2 linked regions of the Lysinibacter sp. HNR genome follow. The protein of the gene in region 1 binds, or shares a complex with, the protein of each later gene. Links are inferred from orthologs where the notes say so. Each region holds a gene or a part of one and is shown in the gene's direction. Other genes may lie near its edges.

Region 1 (4,192 bases):
CCCAAGGCTTTCAGGGTGCCAGTGGTGCTGCTGGTGTCGATGGTGCTCAGGGCGCCAGCGGTACTGATGGTGCCAGCGGTCCTCAAGGTTTCCAAGGTGTTCAAGGTGTTCAAGGCGCCACAGGTGCCCAGGGTCCTCAGGGTGCCCAGGGTGCTCAAGGTGGGGCGTTAGCGTATGCGAGATTCTCAAACTCCACCGAGCAAAGTGGTGTTCTTGCAAACACCGCTATAGCATTTACAACTACTGACGCTACTGTTGGTGCAGATATTCAGAATACTTCCGGAAGTATAGTGTTGCAGCCTGGAACCTATTCGCTCACAGGCTCCCTTGGTACCGTAGCATCGAGTGATGCTGCATGGATACTTTATGGGTTTTATAATGTGACGAGCGGTTTATGGATTGGTCAGGGCGGACATAGTTCGTCGGGAGGCGCAGAGAGTATGGTTGCGTCGTCATATACTTCTGCATCGGCCGCGATTACGGTAGAGACCGCCACTACAATACAGCTAAGGGTCAACAATAGCTCGTTTGAGTCAACAGCGTTTTCGGTCAATAGTTCTGGAGATTTCACGTCTCAGGTGTTGGGCGCTTCGTGGGTGACGATAGAGAGGGTGCAGTAATGAGGACTCATATTTGCCGCTCACTCTTAGGCCCTCGTTCGATGATCAACATGCTTTCGAGCCTAACCACGTAGGATGACATATAAGCGCTGCGGTGAACGAAAAGCCGCGCCCATCTTCGCCAGAGCTGCAAGTGCGAAGAAAAACCTGAGACAGCTTGTGGTTCACACTGAACTATCGCAGGCTGCATGATAGGCCACATTCGAGTTTTAAAGTTATTTGGAGGGGATGACGGGAATCGAACCCGCATCATTAGTTTGGAAGACTAAGGCTTTACCACTAAGCTACATCCCCGGAAGGTGTCTGTCTGCAGTAACAACCGCAGCAGATATTTAGCATAGTACAGATTGTACCTCCAATGCACCTTTTGGTGTGACGTCCGGGCGCGTCTCCTTATTTTTTCAGTGTTTTTTGCGTACTTTATGTGAAAGTGTCGGCAGAGCGTAAAAATCTCGGTTAGACTTGCGGAGGTTATTCTGCTTTATTTCAACTTTTAGTTGATTCCCCATAATTGGCAATAACCCACGGATTGTAAGAACATTCCGGGGCGTAGCTCAGCTTGGTAGAGCGCTCGTTTTGGGGGCGAGAGGTCGCAGGTTCAAATCCTGTCGCCCCGACAAATAATCTAAACCCCACGAATATAGCGGCTCCGGTCGCTCAATTTAAGGAAGAATCACACAGTGTCCACAACAACCGTAGAGAAGATCAACCCCACGCGGATCAAACTGGTGGTAACGGTTACAGCTGAAGAGCTTGAACCCTACCTCAAAAAAGCCTACCAAACCGTTTCTGAGCAGATCAGTATTCCGGGCTTCCGCAAGGGTAAAGTTCCCGCGGCGGTCATCGATCAGCGAGTGGGTAAGCCTGCCGTTATTGAGCAGGCGGTTAACGACTCTCTCGACTCCTTCTATCGTGCTGCTATTGAGAGTCAAGATGCTCGTCCCATGGGGCGCCCCAGTGCCGATGTCACTGAGTGGTTTGAAGATATGAAGAATCTCTCGGGTACGTTGACCCTGGCGTTTGAGGTTGAGGTTCGTCCAGAGTTTACGATTCCTGAGTTCGAGGGGCTTGAACTCACCGTTGAGGATGCTGAGCTTGACCAAGATGCCGTGCAAACCGAGCTGGATGAGCTCCGTTCTCGCTTCGGCACGCTTGTTACGGTTGATAGGCCTGCCACCACGGGTGATTTTGTCCAGATTGATCTGGTTGCAAAGATCGATGGTAAAGAGGTCGACACCGCGTCAGGTATCTCCTACGAGCTTGGCTCTGGGGACCTGGTGGAGGGTATTGATGAGGCGCTTGAGTCGCTTACCGCCGACGAAACCACCACGTTTGAGTCAAAACTGCTCGGCGGTGAACGCGAGGGTGAGAATGCTGAGATCACGGTAACCGTTACCAGTGTGAAAGAACGTGAGCTTCCTGAAGCAAACGACGACTTTGCACAGATCGCTAGTGAGTTCGATACTATCGACGAGCTTATGAAGAGCCTTGAAGAACGGGTTAACAAGCAGGCTGTCTTTACGCAAGGGCGTCAAGCACGGGACGCTTTTGTTGACCTTCTAATCGAGAAAGCAGAGATACCCGTCTCCGCGGAGATCATTGAGGAAGAAGTTCACCGCCACCTGGAGAGCGAGGGGCGTCTTGAAGACAAGGAGCACCGTGCAGAGGTAACGGAGTCCAGCACAAAATCACTGCAAACTCAACTACTGCTCGACGCAATTGTCGAACGCGAGAACATTCAGGCAACGCAGAATGAGCTCACACAGTACATCGTTTCGTCTGCTGCGCAATACGGTATGGAGCCGGGGCAGTTTATTCAGGCTCTTGAGCAGCAGGGACAGATCCCGGTTATTGTGGCTGAAGTCGCACGCAATAAGGCGCTGGCTATCGCCCTGGGCAAGGCTGTGGTTAAGGATAAGTCGGGCAATCTGGTTGACCTTGGTGAGTTTACAGCGGTGGAAGAGAACGAAACCGCTGAGGACGCTTCTTCAGAGGTGACCGAGGATGCTCCCGCAGAAGCAGCCGAGAAGAAAGCCCCCGCTAAAAAAGCTGCTGCCAAGAAGCCTGCGGCAAAAAAACCGGCGGCTAAGAAGGCTACGACCAAGAAGTCCAAGACAGAAGATTCTTCTCAGGACACAGCCGAGTAGGTTCCTGCTCTAGCGTTTGGGGCGCGTTTTCTTTCTGAAGAGAACGCGCCCTTTCGTTTTACGTTTTCTCCTCAAAGCCTCTCAACTATTGACAGGTTGTGATTATTATCGTGGACGGCGGTGAGAAGGTCGCCCCTTATGTTTACGGGTGCTTTTATGGGTTACCCCTCACAATGCACAGGCCCGTGATGATTTCTCTTAGGGCGAAAGGTGTTCTCGGGGTGAGGAGTATGGGGGAGAGATGCCACTCTTTACGCGGGATTTGCCCGCTTATAACATGCGTCATGAGATGAAATATTTCAGGGGGATCTGTGTTATCCGCTGATTTTGGTTTGCCCTGAGCGAACTCGTGAGAATAGGGACGTTGAACCCTATAGATTCGATTCAAGTCCACTAAGTGAAATGGAGTCCACAATGAGCGAAACTAAAATGCCCAACAGTGTTTTCGATCGGCTGCTCAAAGATCGTATTATCTGGCTTGGCTCCGAGGTGCGTGACGATAATGCGAACGAGATCTGTGCGAAGATCCTGTTGTTGGCTGCGGAAGACCCCAAGAGCGATATTTATCTATACGTGAACTCACCCGGTGGATCTATTACCGCTGGAATGGCGATTTATGACACCATGCAGTTTGTCCCCAACGACATTGTCACGGTGGGAATCGGAATGGCCGCGTCGATGGGTCAGTTCCTTCTTACCGCGGGAACTAAGGGTAAGCGTTACATCACGCCCAACGCCCGAGTGCTGCTGCACCAGCCCCACGGTGGATTTGGTGGAACCGCAAGCGATATTCAAACTCAGGCGCAGCTCATCGTCTCGATGAAAAACCGCCTGGCAGAGATTACGGCGACGCAGACCGGTAAAACGGTTGAACAAATCAATGCTGACGGTGATCGTGATCGCTGGTTTACCGCTCAGGAAGCTTTGGAATACGGATTTGTTGATCATATTCGTGACTCCGCAAGTGATGTTATTGGTGGTGGCGGTACCGATAAGGATGACACCTCGTCTTCACGCTCTACCTCAGCCAAATAATCGCCGAGAGAAAATAGGATACTCATATGAAAACCCCACAGTTTGGCGGAACGGCTTTCTCCGGTATGGAGGCTCCCGGTTCTCGTTATGTTCTTCCCACTTTTGAAGAGCGCACGGCTTACGGATACAAACGTCAAGATCCGTATGCAAAGCTCTTTGAAGACCGCATCATTTTTCTTGGTGTTCAGGTTGATGACGCTTCAGCAGATGATGTTATGGCTCAGCTTCTGGTGCTGGAAAGCCAGGACCCCGAGCGTGATATTACAATGTACATTAACTCACCGGGTGGTTCCTTTACAGCTATGACCGCTATTTACGACACCATGCAGTATATTCGCCCGGACGTGCAGACGGTGTGCCTGGGACAGGCTGCCTCCGCCGCTGCGGTGC
Region 2 (3,671 bases), 450 kb from region 1 along the record:
GGAAGATCGGAAGCTACCGTACCCGGGCGCGAATCTGTCGCCGGTGTTTTAACTCCCCCATAGCGCGGGCCGCGGGGCTCGATCAGGATGTTCCTCATCAGGTTCGTCACGCCCTGGTGAGCCGGATGCAGAAGATCATTGATCGCTCCGTTGAAGAGTTTACCGAGGCGAGCCTCCCCAACCTGTGGCGGGAAATCGCGAGTGACTCCCCGGCGCCCCCTTCAAACGGATATCACCCACACGAGGGACTCGACCCCGAGTATGAGGGTATTGAGCTTGACCCGATTCCTGATCCAGGACAGTCCTTTCTTTTTACCCTGGAGAGCCTGGCGGAGAAGCGGCCGGAGCGTTCTTCTCCACCACCTGCGCCCCTCTCTGATGAGCAGAAGGCTGTACTCCGCTCTGAGGTGGCGCTTGCCGATGAGTGTGCCCGGATCACAGGCCAGAGGGTGTGCGAGGCCCTGCGGGAACACGCTCCCCGTATAAAACACGCGATTACCACCTGCGTTGAACCTCAGGTTCGGGCGGTGCTGAGCGAGCTTTCGCACTCTCTCGAGTCTCCCTAAAGCCTCTGGGTGCTCTTTGTTCTTGCGTCAAGTGCCAAATACAGGGTAGAATTTTCGCTTGGTGCTCTTTGTTCGCTTTTGTGCTGCACCCTCAGGGGTATGGTGTGGGAGCTGGCGTCGAAATCCTCAGGGTCTTGGTCTCTACGAGGCGGGACCCCCACGGCATATCCATCATCTCAGATGCCGCAATTCTGCGGTATCGATGGATCCAGATGAACTCGCCAAAATCTTTATTGATTAAGCACTCTCGAGTGTGGCGAATGCAAACCGCTTAGTGCAGAGCTGTCACCGTGCAGCATTTATATAAGGAGAAGAAGTGCCAACTATTCAGCAGTTGGTCCGGAAGGGGCGTAAGCCTAAGGTCTCGAAGACCAAGGCACCGGCCCTGAAGGCAAACCCGCAGCAGCGCGGGGTGTGTACCCGTGTGTACACCACCACACCCAAGAAGCCCAACTCGGCAATGCGTAAGGTCGCTCGTGTCAAGCTTTCAAACGGTACCGAGGTTACCGCTTACATCCCTGGTGAGGGCCACAACCTGCAGGAGCACTCGATGGTTCTTGTGCGTGGAGGTCGTGTAAAAGATCTTCCCGGTGTTCGCTACAAGATTGTTCGTGGCGCTCTTGATACGCAGTCAGTGAAAGACCGTCAGCAGGCGCGTAGCCGCTACGGAGCGAAGAAGGAGAAGAAGTAATGCCTCGTAAGGGACCAGCTCCTAAGCGCCCCACGGTTGCCGATCCGGTATACGGTTCTCCCGTTGTGAGCCAGCTTGTGAACAAAATTCTTAAAGACGGCAAAAAAGGCCTGGCTGAGCGTATCGTTTACGATGCTCTTGAGGGCGTTGCCGCTAAAAACGGTGGAGATGCCGTTGTCACCCTGAAGAAGGCTCTTGATAACGTCCGTCCTACGCTTGAGGTTCGTTCACGTCGTGTTGGTGGTTCGACCTATCAGGTGCCCGTTGAGGTTAAGCCGCATCGAGCTAATACTTTGGCTCTGCGCTGGCTCACCAGCTACGCAAAGGCTCGTCGTGAGAAGACCATGACCGAGCGTCTCACCAACGAGATTCTTGATGCCTCTAACGGTCTTGGTGCCGCAGTAAAGCGTCGTGAAGACACACATAAGATGGCCGAGTCAAACAGGGCGTTTGCTCACTACCGCTGGTAAAGCTGCACGTTCTGGCCAGGTTCGCGTGCGATACTGTGGCCAGAACAAAAACGCTGGGGTAGCGTTTTTAAAAGCTGCCCCAGTAACATTCACCCAAACATCCCAAAATTTTCGGAGGAACCCGTGGCACAGGACGTGCTCACCGACCTGAACAAGGTCCGTAACATCGGCATCATGGCCCATATTGATGCCGGAAAAACCACAACAACTGAGCGCATCCTGTTCTACACGGGCGTGAACCACAAACTGGGTGAGACACACGATGGTGCCTCAACCACCGACTGGATGGAGCAGGAAAAAGAGCGCGGTATCACCATTACCAGCGCCGCGGTCACCTGTTTTTGGAACAAAAACCAAATCAACATCATTGACACCCCGGGACACGTTGATTTTACAGTTGAGGTGGAGCGTTCGCTTCGTATCCTCGACGGTGCAGTTGCCGTTTTTGACGGTAAAGAGGGTGTTGAGCCTCAATCAGAAACGGTATGGCGTCAGGCTGACAAGTACGATGTACCCCGTATCTGCTTTGTCAATAAAATGGACAAACTGGGCGCTGACTTCTACTACACCGTAAGCACCATTGTCAGCCGTTTGGGCGCTAAGCCTCTTGTTCTGCAGCTTCCGATCGGTCAGGAGTCTGGCTTTGAAGGGGTTGTTGACCTCGTAGAGATGCGCGCGCTCACCTGGCGTGGAGACGCAAAGGGTGATGTGACCCTTGGCGCTAACTACACCGTCGAGGAAATTCCGGCAGACCTGGCCGATAAGGCCCAGGAATACCGTACCGCGCTTCTCGAGACCGTTGCCGAGACCGACGACGCGCTCATGGAAAAATACTTTGGTGGCGAGGAGATCACGGTTGCCGAGATCAAGGCTGCCATCCGTAAGCTCACCGTGAGCAGCCAGATTTACCCGGTTCTCTGTGGCTCTGCCTTTAAGAACCGTGGTGTTCAGCCGATGCTTGACGCGGTTGTTGACTATCTGCCCTCGCCTCTTGACGTTCCTGCGATCGAAGCACACGATCCGCGTGACGAAGAGAAGATTATTCTCCGTCGTGCAGATGCTAATGACCCCTTCTCGGCTCTTGCTTTTAAGGTTGCCGTTCACCCCTTCTTTGGGCGTCTTACCTATGTTCGCGTTTACTCGGGAAGCCTCGACAGCGGAACCCAGGTAGTTAACTCCACCAAGGGTAAGAAGGAGCGCATTGGAAAGATCTTCCAGATGCACGCCAACAAAGAGAACCCGGTTGATTCTCTCACTGCTGGAAATATTTACGCCGTGATCGGGCTGAAGGACACCACCACGGGTGACACCCTTTCAGATCCGAACGAGCCGGTGGTTTTGGAATCGATGACCTTCCCCGAGCCAGTTATCGAGGTGGCAATCGAACCAAAGACCAAGGCCGATCAGGAGAAGCTGGGAACCGCAATCCAGAAGCTTGCAGAGGAAGACCCCACGTTCCGTACCGAACAGAACGCAGAAACAGGTCAGACCGTTATTGCGGGTATGGGTGAACTTCACCTCGACATCCTGGTCGACCGTATGCGTCGCGAGTTCAACGTTGAGGCCAACGTTGGAAAGCCTCAGGTTGCTTACCGCGAGACCATCCGTGGCACGGTAGACAAGTTCGAGTACACCCACAAGAAGCAGACGGGTGGTTCTGGTCAATTTGCTAAAATCCAGATCTCGCTCAGCCCGCTTGAGGCCGATAGCGACAAGATCTACGAGTTTGAAAGCAAGGTGACTGGTGGACGTATTCCTCGTGAATACATTCCCTCGGTTGACGCCGGTGCCCAGGATGCCATGCACTCCGGACCCGTTGCCGGGTTCCCCGTTGTGGGAGTCAAGGTCACTCTGCTTGATGGCCAGTACCACGATGTCGACTCGTCCGAAATGGCCTTTAAAATTGCCGGTTCGGTGGGTACGCGTGATGCTCTTCGGCTCAAG

The links. Proteins that work in one complex are often made in the same cells at the same time.
Region 2: the proteins of tig (region 1) and rpsG are in contact, whole or in part, in a crystal structure (PDB 3GTY), measured with the Thermotoga maritima proteins. The link is inferred for Lysinibacter sp. HNR from one-to-one orthologs. Residues at the interface, in WP_004081061.1 of Thermotoga maritima: Glu122, Val124, Val129, Leu130, Tyr133, Glu188, Gly259, Ile262, Tyr263, Glu266, Ser270, Glu273, Gln274, Glu277, Arg308, Gln311, Ile312, Ser315, Tyr316, Glu325, Arg329, Arg336, Leu363, Phe366, Trp367, Arg373, Leu377, Arg381, Leu384, Glu387; in WP_004081843.1 of Thermotoga maritima: Lys34, Lys52, Lys55, Glu59, Arg62, Gln63, Glu66, Asn67, Lys69, Val71, Arg95, Ala109, Lys110, Lys111, Gly112, Arg113, Pro114, Glu117, Glu121, Ile124, Ala125, Tyr127, Asn128, Asn129, Thr130, Gly131, Lys135, Asp139, Arg142, Met143.

Annotation. Positions count from the first base shown.
Region 1 is NZ_CP121684.1:1,717,234-1,721,425, reverse strand. What follows is about bases 702-3,533. They hold tig (trigger factor), read left to right. Parts: upstream 702-1,300; coding sequence 1,301-2,767; downstream 2,768-3,533. Other genes in these bases: FrondiHNR_RS07750 (ATP-dependent Clp protease proteolytic subunit), read left to right, coding at 3,170-3,533. Outside these bases: FrondiHNR_RS07770 (hypothetical protein), read left to right, coding at 1-171; more of FrondiHNR_RS07750, read left to right, coding at 3,534-3,802; FrondiHNR_RS07745 (ATP-dependent Clp protease proteolytic subunit), read left to right, coding at 3,829-4,192. UniProt on the Bacillus subtilis protein: Involved in protein export. Acts as a chaperone by maintaining the newly synthesized protein in an open conformation. Functions as a peptidyl-prolyl cis-trans isomerase.
Region 2 is NZ_CP121684.1:2,165,792-2,169,462, reverse strand. The notes cover bases 1-2,991. They hold rpsG (30S ribosomal protein S7), read left to right. Parts: upstream 1-1,256; coding sequence 1,257-1,727; downstream 1,728-2,991. Other genes in these bases: fusA (elongation factor G), read left to right, coding at 1,851-2,991; rpsL (30S ribosomal protein S12), read left to right, coding at 883-1,257; FrondiHNR_RS09875 (spermidine/putrescine ABC transporter substrate-binding protein), read left to right, coding at 1-566. Outside these bases: more of fusA, read left to right, coding at 2,992-3,671.